DNA from 3 places in the uncultured Rossellomorea sp. genome. Region 3 is predicted to be linked to each of the others. Evidence: riboswitches for the same ligand, from Rfam matches in the RefSeq annotation. Region 3 holds a riboswitch; each other region holds the start of a gene.
The links. A riboswitch is a leader RNA that binds a small molecule or an ion and turns the genes downstream of it on or off. The one in region 3 is predicted to bind S-adenosylmethionine.
Positions count from the first base shown of each region.

Region 1: it holds a riboswitch for S-adenosylmethionine, as region 3 does, so the genes downstream of both, Q1B03_RS16350 (methionine ABC transporter ATP-binding protein) here and Q1B03_RS08745 (2,3-diketo-5-methylthiopentyl-1-phosphate enolase) in region 3, are expected to answer to the same signal.
Region 2: it holds a riboswitch for S-adenosylmethionine, as region 3 does, so the genes downstream of both, Q1B03_RS15805 (sulfite exporter TauE/SafE family protein) here and Q1B03_RS08745 (2,3-diketo-5-methylthiopentyl-1-phosphate enolase) in region 3, are expected to answer to the same signal.

Region 1 covers NZ_CANKZT010000004.1:381,617-384,695, forward strand. The annotation lists gene Q1B03_RS16340 (thioredoxin family protein) at 1-198, shown strand, start outside; gene Q1B03_RS16345 (SCP2 sterol-binding domain-containing protein) at 449-799, shown strand; SAM riboswitch class I at 899-1,005, shown strand; gene Q1B03_RS16350 (methionine ABC transporter ATP-binding protein) at 1,158-2,180, shown strand; gene Q1B03_RS16355 (methionine ABC transporter permease) at 2,177-2,845, shown strand; gene Q1B03_RS16360 (MetQ/NlpA family ABC transporter substrate-binding protein) at 2,861-3,079, shown strand, end outside.
Region 2 covers NZ_CANKZT010000004.1:267,010-270,088, forward strand. The annotation lists gene Q1B03_RS15795 (ABC transporter ATP-binding protein) at 1-875, shown strand, start outside; gene Q1B03_RS15800 (hypothetical protein) at 932-1,117, opposite strand; SAM riboswitch class I at 1,357-1,460, shown strand; gene Q1B03_RS15805 (sulfite exporter TauE/SafE family protein) at 1,635-2,552, shown strand; gene Q1B03_RS15810 (cation:dicarboxylate symporter family transporter) at 2,838-2,954, shown strand; gene Q1B03_RS15815 (dicarboxylate/amino acid:cation symporter) at 3,002-3,079, shown strand, end outside.
Region 3 covers NZ_CANKZT010000002.1:361,065-364,143, forward strand. The annotation lists gene Q1B03_RS08740 (pyridoxal phosphate-dependent aminotransferase) at 13-1,197, shown strand; SAM riboswitch class I at 1,248-1,350, shown strand; gene Q1B03_RS08745 (2,3-diketo-5-methylthiopentyl-1-phosphate enolase) at 1,464-2,678, shown strand; gene Q1B03_RS08750 (2-hydroxy-3-keto-5-methylthiopentenyl-1-phosphate phosphatase) at 2,678-3,079, shown strand, end outside.

The DNA.
Region 1 (3,079 bases), on a different contig from region 3:
GTAGTGGAAAAGCTTCCGCAATCTTTTCATTTTGTGAAGGCCAACTTGAATTATTTGCCCCAATTTGCGGAAGAACAATCCATCGAAAGTGTACCCTGCTTGCTATTATTTAAGGATGGAGTCGAGTGGGAGAGGATTTATGCCTTCCAATCCGTGCCATTTCTATATGAAACCTTAAACAAGATCACTGATCGTTAGAGGGATAAGAGACCTTTTGGGAGAAGGTCTTTTTTATATGTCTCTTTCTAAACGATTTTCTTTCTACAAACGAAGACATATTTCTCGGGAAATATTGCGAATGGCATCATTTTTTGACTAGTATCCATCCAAATTCTTACTGTTCGACAAATTAGATGAATACGTTCAAAACATGTCGAGAAAGTATAAAAGGGAAAAATACCTAAAAGTGGAATTGTAATAATATAGAAGTTTCACTGGGAGGGTATTCATGCGAATATATTTAGAGGAATTAGTAGATCAGTGTCATTCAAGATATCACTTACGACTCTTATTTCCAGACAGCCCATTTGTTCTTCATTTTGATTGTGGAAAAGATTTGTACGGTATTTCTATTTCGAGCAAGGGATGCGATGTATTAGATGATTTGAGTGAAGACGCTCATTTCGTAATTGAAGGAATGGAGGAAAAAGTGGTTTCCCTACTCACAGGGGAAGAACGGTTGTCTCAACTGATCGAAGCCGGGGCACTTGAAATCAGAGGAGGGTATCGACCGCTTCTATTTGTTGAATCTGTCCTTTGGCTTACGAGGTCAAGGGGAAAAGAGCCGGTGAAAGTTTAAAAAATAATTGACACACTCTATAACCGATGATAGAATCTCTCTTGTAGCAAATTTTCAGAGTCTTTAACTATTTAAAAAAATTTAATAATCGATACTTTACTCTTATTAAGAGAGGTGGAGGGACGTGCCCTATGAAGCCCGGCAACCGTCAATGAAAATTGAAATGGTGCCAATTCACTCAAAGCATTTGCTTTGAAAGATGAGAGAAAGGATAGTCCTATATGATTATGCCTTTCTGCTTATCGCAGAGAGGCATTTTTTAATGATTTAGAAAAAGATAACCGGAAAATGCCAGCTATGTGCAACCATAATCTTGATTAAACAGGTCGTTTTACTCCGAAAGAAGGTGGAATACAACATGATTACCATTTCAGATGTGAAAAAAATTTATCAATCCAAATCGGGTCCAATTTCAGCCGTTGATGGCGTCAATATCGAGATTGCCCAAGGAGAAATTTTTGGAGTGATTGGCTATAGTGGAGCAGGTAAGAGTACGCTGATCCGCATGCTCAATGGTCTCGAAGTTCCTACAGAAGGAATAGTGGACGTAAATGGTCAAATCGTTTCCCGTGTAAAGGGTAAAAAGCTTCGGGAAGCAAGACAGTCCATAGGCATGATTTTTCAACACTTTAATCTCCTCTGGTCTCGTACAGTATTAGAAAATATACAGTTCCCATTAGAAATTGCTGGAGTACCAAAGAAAGAGAGACTCCATAGAGCCAATGAATTATTGAAGCTTGTAGGATTGGAAGGCAGGGGAGATGCCTATCCTTCTCAACTGAGCGGCGGACAAAAACAACGAGTGGGGATTGCAAGATCACTTGCTAACAATCCTGATGTCCTTCTATGTGATGAAGCTACTTCCGCTCTAGATCCACAAACAACTGATTCCATTCTTGATTTATTGGTGGATATTAATAAACGCTTAGGGCTGACGATTGTCCTGATCACTCATGAAATGCACGTGATTCAGAAGATCTGTCACCGTGTCGCAGTCATGGAACAGGGAAAAGTCGTGGAACTCGGGGATGTATTGGAAGTGTTCCGAAATCCACAAGAGCAAGTGACAAAGCGTTTCGTGAGAGAAGTCTCGCAAGTAAAAGAAACGGGTGAAACCATTGATCACCTATTGATGCAATATCCTAATGGGAAAGTGTTGAAATTTACTTTTGTCGGTGAATCAACCGAGCAACCGCTCATCACCACTCTGATAAGGAAGTTTGACTTAGACGTAAACATCCTTCAAGGACAAATCTCCCAAACTCAAAAAGGTGCCTATGGAACGTTATTTGTTCACCTTGATGGGGATGAACGGACCATTAAAGACGCATTGACGTTTGTTCAAACGCAACTGGTTCAAGTGGAGGTGTTAAGAGGATGATTGAAAATTTATTTCCAAATGTAGATTGGGACAAGATGTGGGAAGCAACCCTCGAAACCCTGTATATGACAGGGATGTCTGTAGTGATTACCTTTGTACTCGGAATGATCCTTGGGATTTTGCTCTTCCTCACCTCTAAGGAAAATCTATGGGATAACAAACTGACATACACGATTACAAGTGCAGTCGTAAATGTGTTCAGATCGATTCCATTCATTATATTGATCGTGTTGTTAATTCCGTTCACCAAGTTTTTATTGGACACAATCCGTGGAGCGAATGCAGCTTTGCCGGCACTGATCATTGGAGCTGCTCCGTTTTACGCCCGTATGGTAGAAATTGCTTTAAGAGAAGTGAACAAAGGCGTCATCGAGGCCGCGAAAGCGATGGGGGCGAAAACGAGCACAATTATCTGGAAAGTCCTGATCCCGGAATCCATGCCGGCTTTGATTTCAGGAATTACAGTAACAGCGATTGCTCTCGTTGGATATACGGCAATGGCCGGGGTCATCGGAGCAGGCGGTTTAGGAAACCTGGCCTATTTAGATGGCTTTCAACGAAGCAGGGAAGACGTGACGCTCGCCGCAACCATTATGATCTTACTCATTGTGTTTGCGATTCAAATATTAGGTGATTTCTTTACAAATAAATTAGATAAACGGTAAAAGGAGAGAAATATCATGAAAAAATGGGTAGCAGGAGTTATTGCAGCAACAAGCATTTTTGGATTGGCAGCATGTGGGAGTAATTCAGAATCAGGAGGAGGCAGCGACGAGAAAGAATTAGTGGTTGGAGCTTCCAATATTCCTCACGCTGAAATTCTTGAACAAGTGAAGCCTTTATTAGAGGAGAAAGGTATCAATTTAGAAATTGAAACGTACCAAGACTATATCTTGCCA
Region 2 (3,079 bases), on a different contig from region 3:
AGCACTTTGATCTGGGGAAAGGAAATCGTCTTAAAGCAGTGGATGATATCTCTTTCTTTATTCTGGAAGGGGAGACTCTTGGTCTTGTAGGAGAATCAGGCTCTGGAAAATCCACAACGGGGAGAGCGATTCTTCGCCTTCATGAACCTACTGCAGGTGACGTCTATTATCAAGGAATGTCCGTGAACAGAATGAATAAAAGAGAAATGAAGGCGATGCGCCGCCATATGCAAATGATCTTTCAGGATCCATATGCTTCCCTTAATCCAAGATTCAAAGTACTTGATATTATTGGCCATGCGCTGGATATCCACGGTCTTTATAAGACTAAGAAGGAACGGAAAGATCGGGTAGAGGAACTATTGGAAATGGTAGGACTGAGTGCCTCCCATGCAAAGCGTTATCCACATGAATTCTCTGGGGGACAAAGGCAGAGGATCGGAATCGCCCGTGCATTAGCCGTAGAGCCGAAATTCATCGTATGCGATGAGCCGTTATCAGCTCTCGATGTTTCGATTCAATCGCAAATTGTAGACCTATTAGAGGATCTGCAGCAACGCCTCGGACTTACCTATTTATTTATTGCCCATGATCTCTCAATGGTCAAGCATATTAGTGACCGGGTTGCTGTAATGTACGCAGGAAAAATTGTAGAGCTGGCTGACAGCGAAGAGTTATACTCCAATCCTAAGCACCCGTACACCAAATCATTGCTTTCTGCCATCCCAATCCCCGATCCAAAGATCGAGAAGCAAAAAGAACGTGTCTTACTAGAGGAGCAAACGGATGAAGACAAATATCAGTTAGAGAATTCCGAGCTGGTAGAAGTCTCAAAAGGTCATTGGGTTGCCACTCCGGTGAAAGTAAGTGTATAAGGCTCATAAAGAAAGCTCAGCCAAGAGGATGGCTGAGCTTTCTTTTATGTGAGTCGTTATGATTGAAAGTGGATCGATTGAAGTCCACAATGTGGATGTTGGGTATGAATTTCTTTTTCGTAATACTCCAGAAGTTGTGAATGAGATAATCGGTGCAGGTCCTTTTTTATTTCTGGCAAGGCAGCTTCGAGAATATGAAGAATTACTTTTCTTTGATTGAGTTGGTTCAGATTGGAAATCATGATCTTCCTCCTTCAAAAAAATCAAGATGATTTAGAAAACAGAGCAAAAAAATAAACCATAGGCATTGTGGGGTGCCTTTGGTTTTCCAATGAGCATAGGGGATATGGAAGGGATTTAATTTATCTTAATTCAGATAAAGTTTACCTGTCAAGTAGGAATTATTTTGTCTGACACGCATATAATGCTTGAAAAGGTGTTGACATTGAAAGAATATTAAGATAAATTATGTTTTAACATATCCTTATGAAGAGCCGGGGGAAGAAACTGGTCTGATGATCCCGCAGCAACCTCTATGTATTGAAGGTGCTAAGTCCAGCAGGCAAATTGCCTGGAAGATAAGGAAGAGCTGAATGAATCAACCATTCCTCTCCTTATTGGGAGAGGTTTTTTAATGGAATAATGCTTGAGCTGATTGGAAAACCAAAGGCTCTAAACCTAATACAGGTTTAGTGCCTTTTTTTTAGGTTTAATTCCGAGTATTCCAATATAAATAATAGATCAGAAAGAGGGAACGAAATGAGAAAATTAATCATCTTTGCACTTGTAGGTTTCTTTGCACAGTTAGTGGATGGATCACTGGGTATGGCGTTTGGTTTAACATCATCTTCACTTTTATTAGCTTACGGAGTTGCCCCTGCTGTCGCTTCAGCCTCCATTCATATGTCTGAAATTGCGACAACGGCAGCTTCAGGAATATCACATTTTAAATTTGGGAATGTCAATAAACGAATGGCGGTGTTGTTATTAATCCCGGGTGCCATAAGTGCCTTTATTGGTGCAGCATTTCTCAGTAATATTCCAGGGGGATTGATCAAGCCATATATTTCTACTTTTCTATTGATTTTAGGTATATATATTTTCATTCGATTTCTATTTTTCTCACAATCAGGCTCAAGGAGACAAGAAGTTGGCAAAAAGACAATCCTGACCAAAAAGCGATTCCTCTTTCCTTTGGGTGCCGTTGCTGGATTCTTTGATGCAATCGGAGGCGGGGGATGGGGGCCGATCAATACACCGGTATTATTGGCAAACAAGAATGCAACACCAAGAGAAGTAGTCGGGACCGTTGATACAAGTGAGTTTGTCGTCACGATAGCTGCCACTTTAGGATTCGTCATCTTTCTCGGCTGGGAACAATTCAACTGGTTCTGGGTAAGTGCCTTTGTCATTGGTGGCGTACTTGCTGCTCCCCTTGCTGCATGGCTGGTTCGGATCCTGCAACCTTATTTGCTGGGAGTATTAGTAGGTGGATTCATTGTATTGACCAACTTAAACACATTATTAAAAGCTGGAGAAGTGAGTCCTGGATTATCAACAGCAGCATATGTATTGGTGGTTTTAGGCTGGATATCCGGAATCATCTATAGTCTGGTGAAGAATGGAAAAAAACAAGGTCTCCACCAAGACCATGACCAGGCTACTCTTTCTCATTAATATTTAATGGAGGGGCGGAGATGTCCAAACATTTGCGGGAATCTGTAAGGGGAAGAAGGCGGTTCTTAATCAATGAATTGATCAAACTCCACCAATCAGATATGGAGATCCGCAAACACATAGTTGTTGGATGTCTAGAGAGAAAAATTGTATCAACGAGAACAAGAAAGGACAACATGGACTGTCCGTTTTATTACCACTTTTAATAATCATTATCACTGTCGCCATTGCGTGCCTGTTTCACATTAGCCTGGTGTATTTCTCCGCAGTAAATGGGGAGGGAAAATGCACCCTTTGAATTTCATAAAGGGCATTGCTCCAGCCGGACTAATCGCATTTACCACTGTCAGCAGCTCAGCAACCCTTCCTGTCGCCATCCGGAATACAAGGGAGAAAACCTGAATGTTTCTAAAGAAGTAAGCAGCTTTGTCTTACCGCTGGGTTCTACCATTAATATGAATGGGGCTACGATTTATCAAGGTGTTGCCGTTTTCTTCATTGCCCAGTTTTATGGAGTGGATTTGTCT
Region 3 (3,079 bases):
GTGGGTGAGTATATGAAAACCTTTAGTAAGGCAAAACGTTTAGATTTATTACCTGAACAATTTTTCGCATCCCTTGCAAGTACAGTGAATGCGGTTGTGGAAGAGGGACATGATGTCATTAATTTAGGGCAGGGAAATCCGGATCAGCCGACTCCTCCACATATTGTGGAAAAACTGACAGAAGCAGCTGCTTCACCATCGAATCATAAATATCCTCCATTCCGTGGCTTATCGTCATTTAAAGAGGCGATTGCCGCCTTCTACCTCCGTGAATACGGTGTAAAAGTAGATTCGGAAACAGAGGTAGCTGTGCTGTTCGGAGGAAAGGCAGGTTTAGTTGAAATTCCTCAATGTTTATTGAACCCTGGTGATGGTGTATTAGTGCCTGATCCTGGTTACCCGGATTATTTATCCGGGGTAGCATTAGCAGAAGCCCGCATGATCAAAATGCCTCTCCGTGAGGAAAATGGATTTCTACCTGATTATCGAGAACAGTCTCGTGAAGAGTTAGAAAGTGCAAAGTTAATGTTTCTTAACTATCCTAATAATCCTACTGGTGCGATCGCTACAACCTCATTTTTTGAAGAAACAGTGAAACTTGCCGATCAGCATGATATTTGTGTTGTACATGACTTTGCCTATGGAGCGATTGGGTTTGATGGACGGAAGCCTATTAGCTTCTTGGAAACAGAAGGAGCCAAGGATGTTGGCATAGAAATTTATACATTATCGAAAACGTATAATATGGCTGGCTGGAGAGTGGGGTTTGCAGTGGGGAATAAGAGTGTCATTGAAGCGATTAACGTCCTTCAAGACCACCTATATGTGAGTCTGTTCGGCGCCATTCAAGAAGCGGCTACCACCGCCCTTTTAAGCTCGCAGGAATGCGTGAATGCATTAGTTTCAACATATGAAGAAAGAAGAAAACTATTAATCTCTGGTCTTCAGGAAATAGGGTGGGATGTAAAAGCTCCACAAGGTTCCTTCTTCGCCTGGTTAAAGGTGCCTGAAGGATTTACATCCGTAGAGTTCTCAACCTATCTACTTGAAAAAATCAAAGTCGCTGTTGCTCCGGGTGTTGGCTTTGGAGAATTCGGAGAAGGGTATGTACGTGTAGGTCTTTTATCCACAAACGATCGGATAAAAGAAGCGATTTCACGTATAGAAAGTTTAGAATTATTCCACAAAAGGGATTGACATAAGCTGAAAATGGTGCAATAATCCAACTGAAATAATGAATAATGAAATTCTTATCAAGAGCAGGCGGAGGGACCAGCCCGATGAAGCCCGGCAACCGACTTATTTAAGCACGGTGCTAATTCTTGCAGCTATATGGCTGACAGATAAGAAAGAGTGACGAATTCAAACCTCTTCTTATCTGGAAGAGGTTTTTTGTTTGCAGAGCTGATGAAATCAACATGCGGCTAAGAGTAGCTTTTTTTTCATAAGGAGGCAATACGACAATGAGTGAAGTGATAGCAACCTATCAACTAAAGGGAAAGAGCGGTTCATTCGAGAAAAAGGCAGAGGGGATTGCCTTGGGATTGACGGTCGGTTCATGGACGGACTTGCCGCTTCTGGAACAGGAACAATTGAGCAAGTACAAGGGGAGAGTCGTTTCCGTGAAGGAGTGGGAAGGCGAAGATGGTCCCCGGGGTGAGGTGCAGATTGGATATCCCGGGTATAACTATTCAAATGATATCCCAGCCATTCTTACAACGGTATTCGGTAAGCTTTCCCTGGATGGCGAAGTGAAATTAGTAGATTTAGAGTTTTCGAAAGACTTAAAAAAAACCTATCCTGGTCCACGATTTGGAATTGAAGGGATCAGGGAGTTAACAGGGGTACATAAAAGACCGTTGTTAATGAGCATCTTTAAAGGAGTGATCGGCAGAGATCTCACCTACCTGGAAAATCAATTAAGAGCCCAGGCTCTAGGCGGAGTCGATGCAGTAAAAGACGATGAAATTTTATTTGATAATCCACTGACACCCTTTTCTGAGAGAGTCAGCTTAGGGAAAAAAGTGCTGCACGAAGTGTTTGAGGAAACAGGGAAGAGAACGTTGTATGCAATTAATCTGACAGGCAGAACATCACAATTACGGGATAAAGCAAGAAAAGCAAAAGAGCTTGGAGCACAGGCTCTATTATTCAATGTATTTTCTTACGGCCTCGATGTTCTCCAGGAATTGAGAGAGGACAATGAGATCGCATTGCCGATCATGGCCCACCCTGCCTTTGCCGGGGCTGCTGCAGCATCTCCTGCATATGGTGTGAGCTACTCTTTATGGTTAGGTAAATTATTACGAATGGCCGGAGCCGATTTTTCACTATTTCCATCACCATACGGAAGTGTCGCATTAGAGAAGAGCAAAGTTCTATCCGTAAGCCATGAGTTAACGAAGGAAGATGCCCACTTGAAAAGGGCATTGCCAGTACCTTCAGCCGGCATTCATCCCGCACTTGTTCCGCTTTTGGTGAAAGATTTCGGTATAGACTGTGTCATTAATGCAGGAGGGGGCATTCATGGTCACCCTGACGGAGCAAGTGGAGGAGGAAAAGCATTCGTTCAAGCTATCGATGCTGTTTTAAAAGGAACGTCTCTCAATGAGGCGGCTGAAACTCATGGTGAACTTCGCAAAGCCCTATCCCTATGGGGAGAGGAGGTAAAGGTGTAGTGGGTCATCCAATCATTTTCTGTGATTTTGATGGAACGATTACAGAAACAGATAATATCATCTCGTTGATGAAAACCTTTGCTCCCCCAGCATGGGAACCTATCAAAGATGACATCTTAAATCAGTCGATTTCCATTAAAGAAGGTGTAGGCAAGTTGTTTTCACTTATTCCTTCATCCCAAAAAGACGAAATGGTTCAGTATCTATTAGATACTGCTGTCATACGTGAAGGGTTTAAGGAATTTGTAGACTACACAAAAGACCATGAGATTCCTTTGTATATCGTTAGTGGAGGAATTGACTTCTTTGTTCAACCATTACTAAAAGAATACGGGCCTTTTAATGGAGTTTTTTGTAATGAAGCAAGCTTTAACGATTCGGCCATAACGATTCATTGGCCA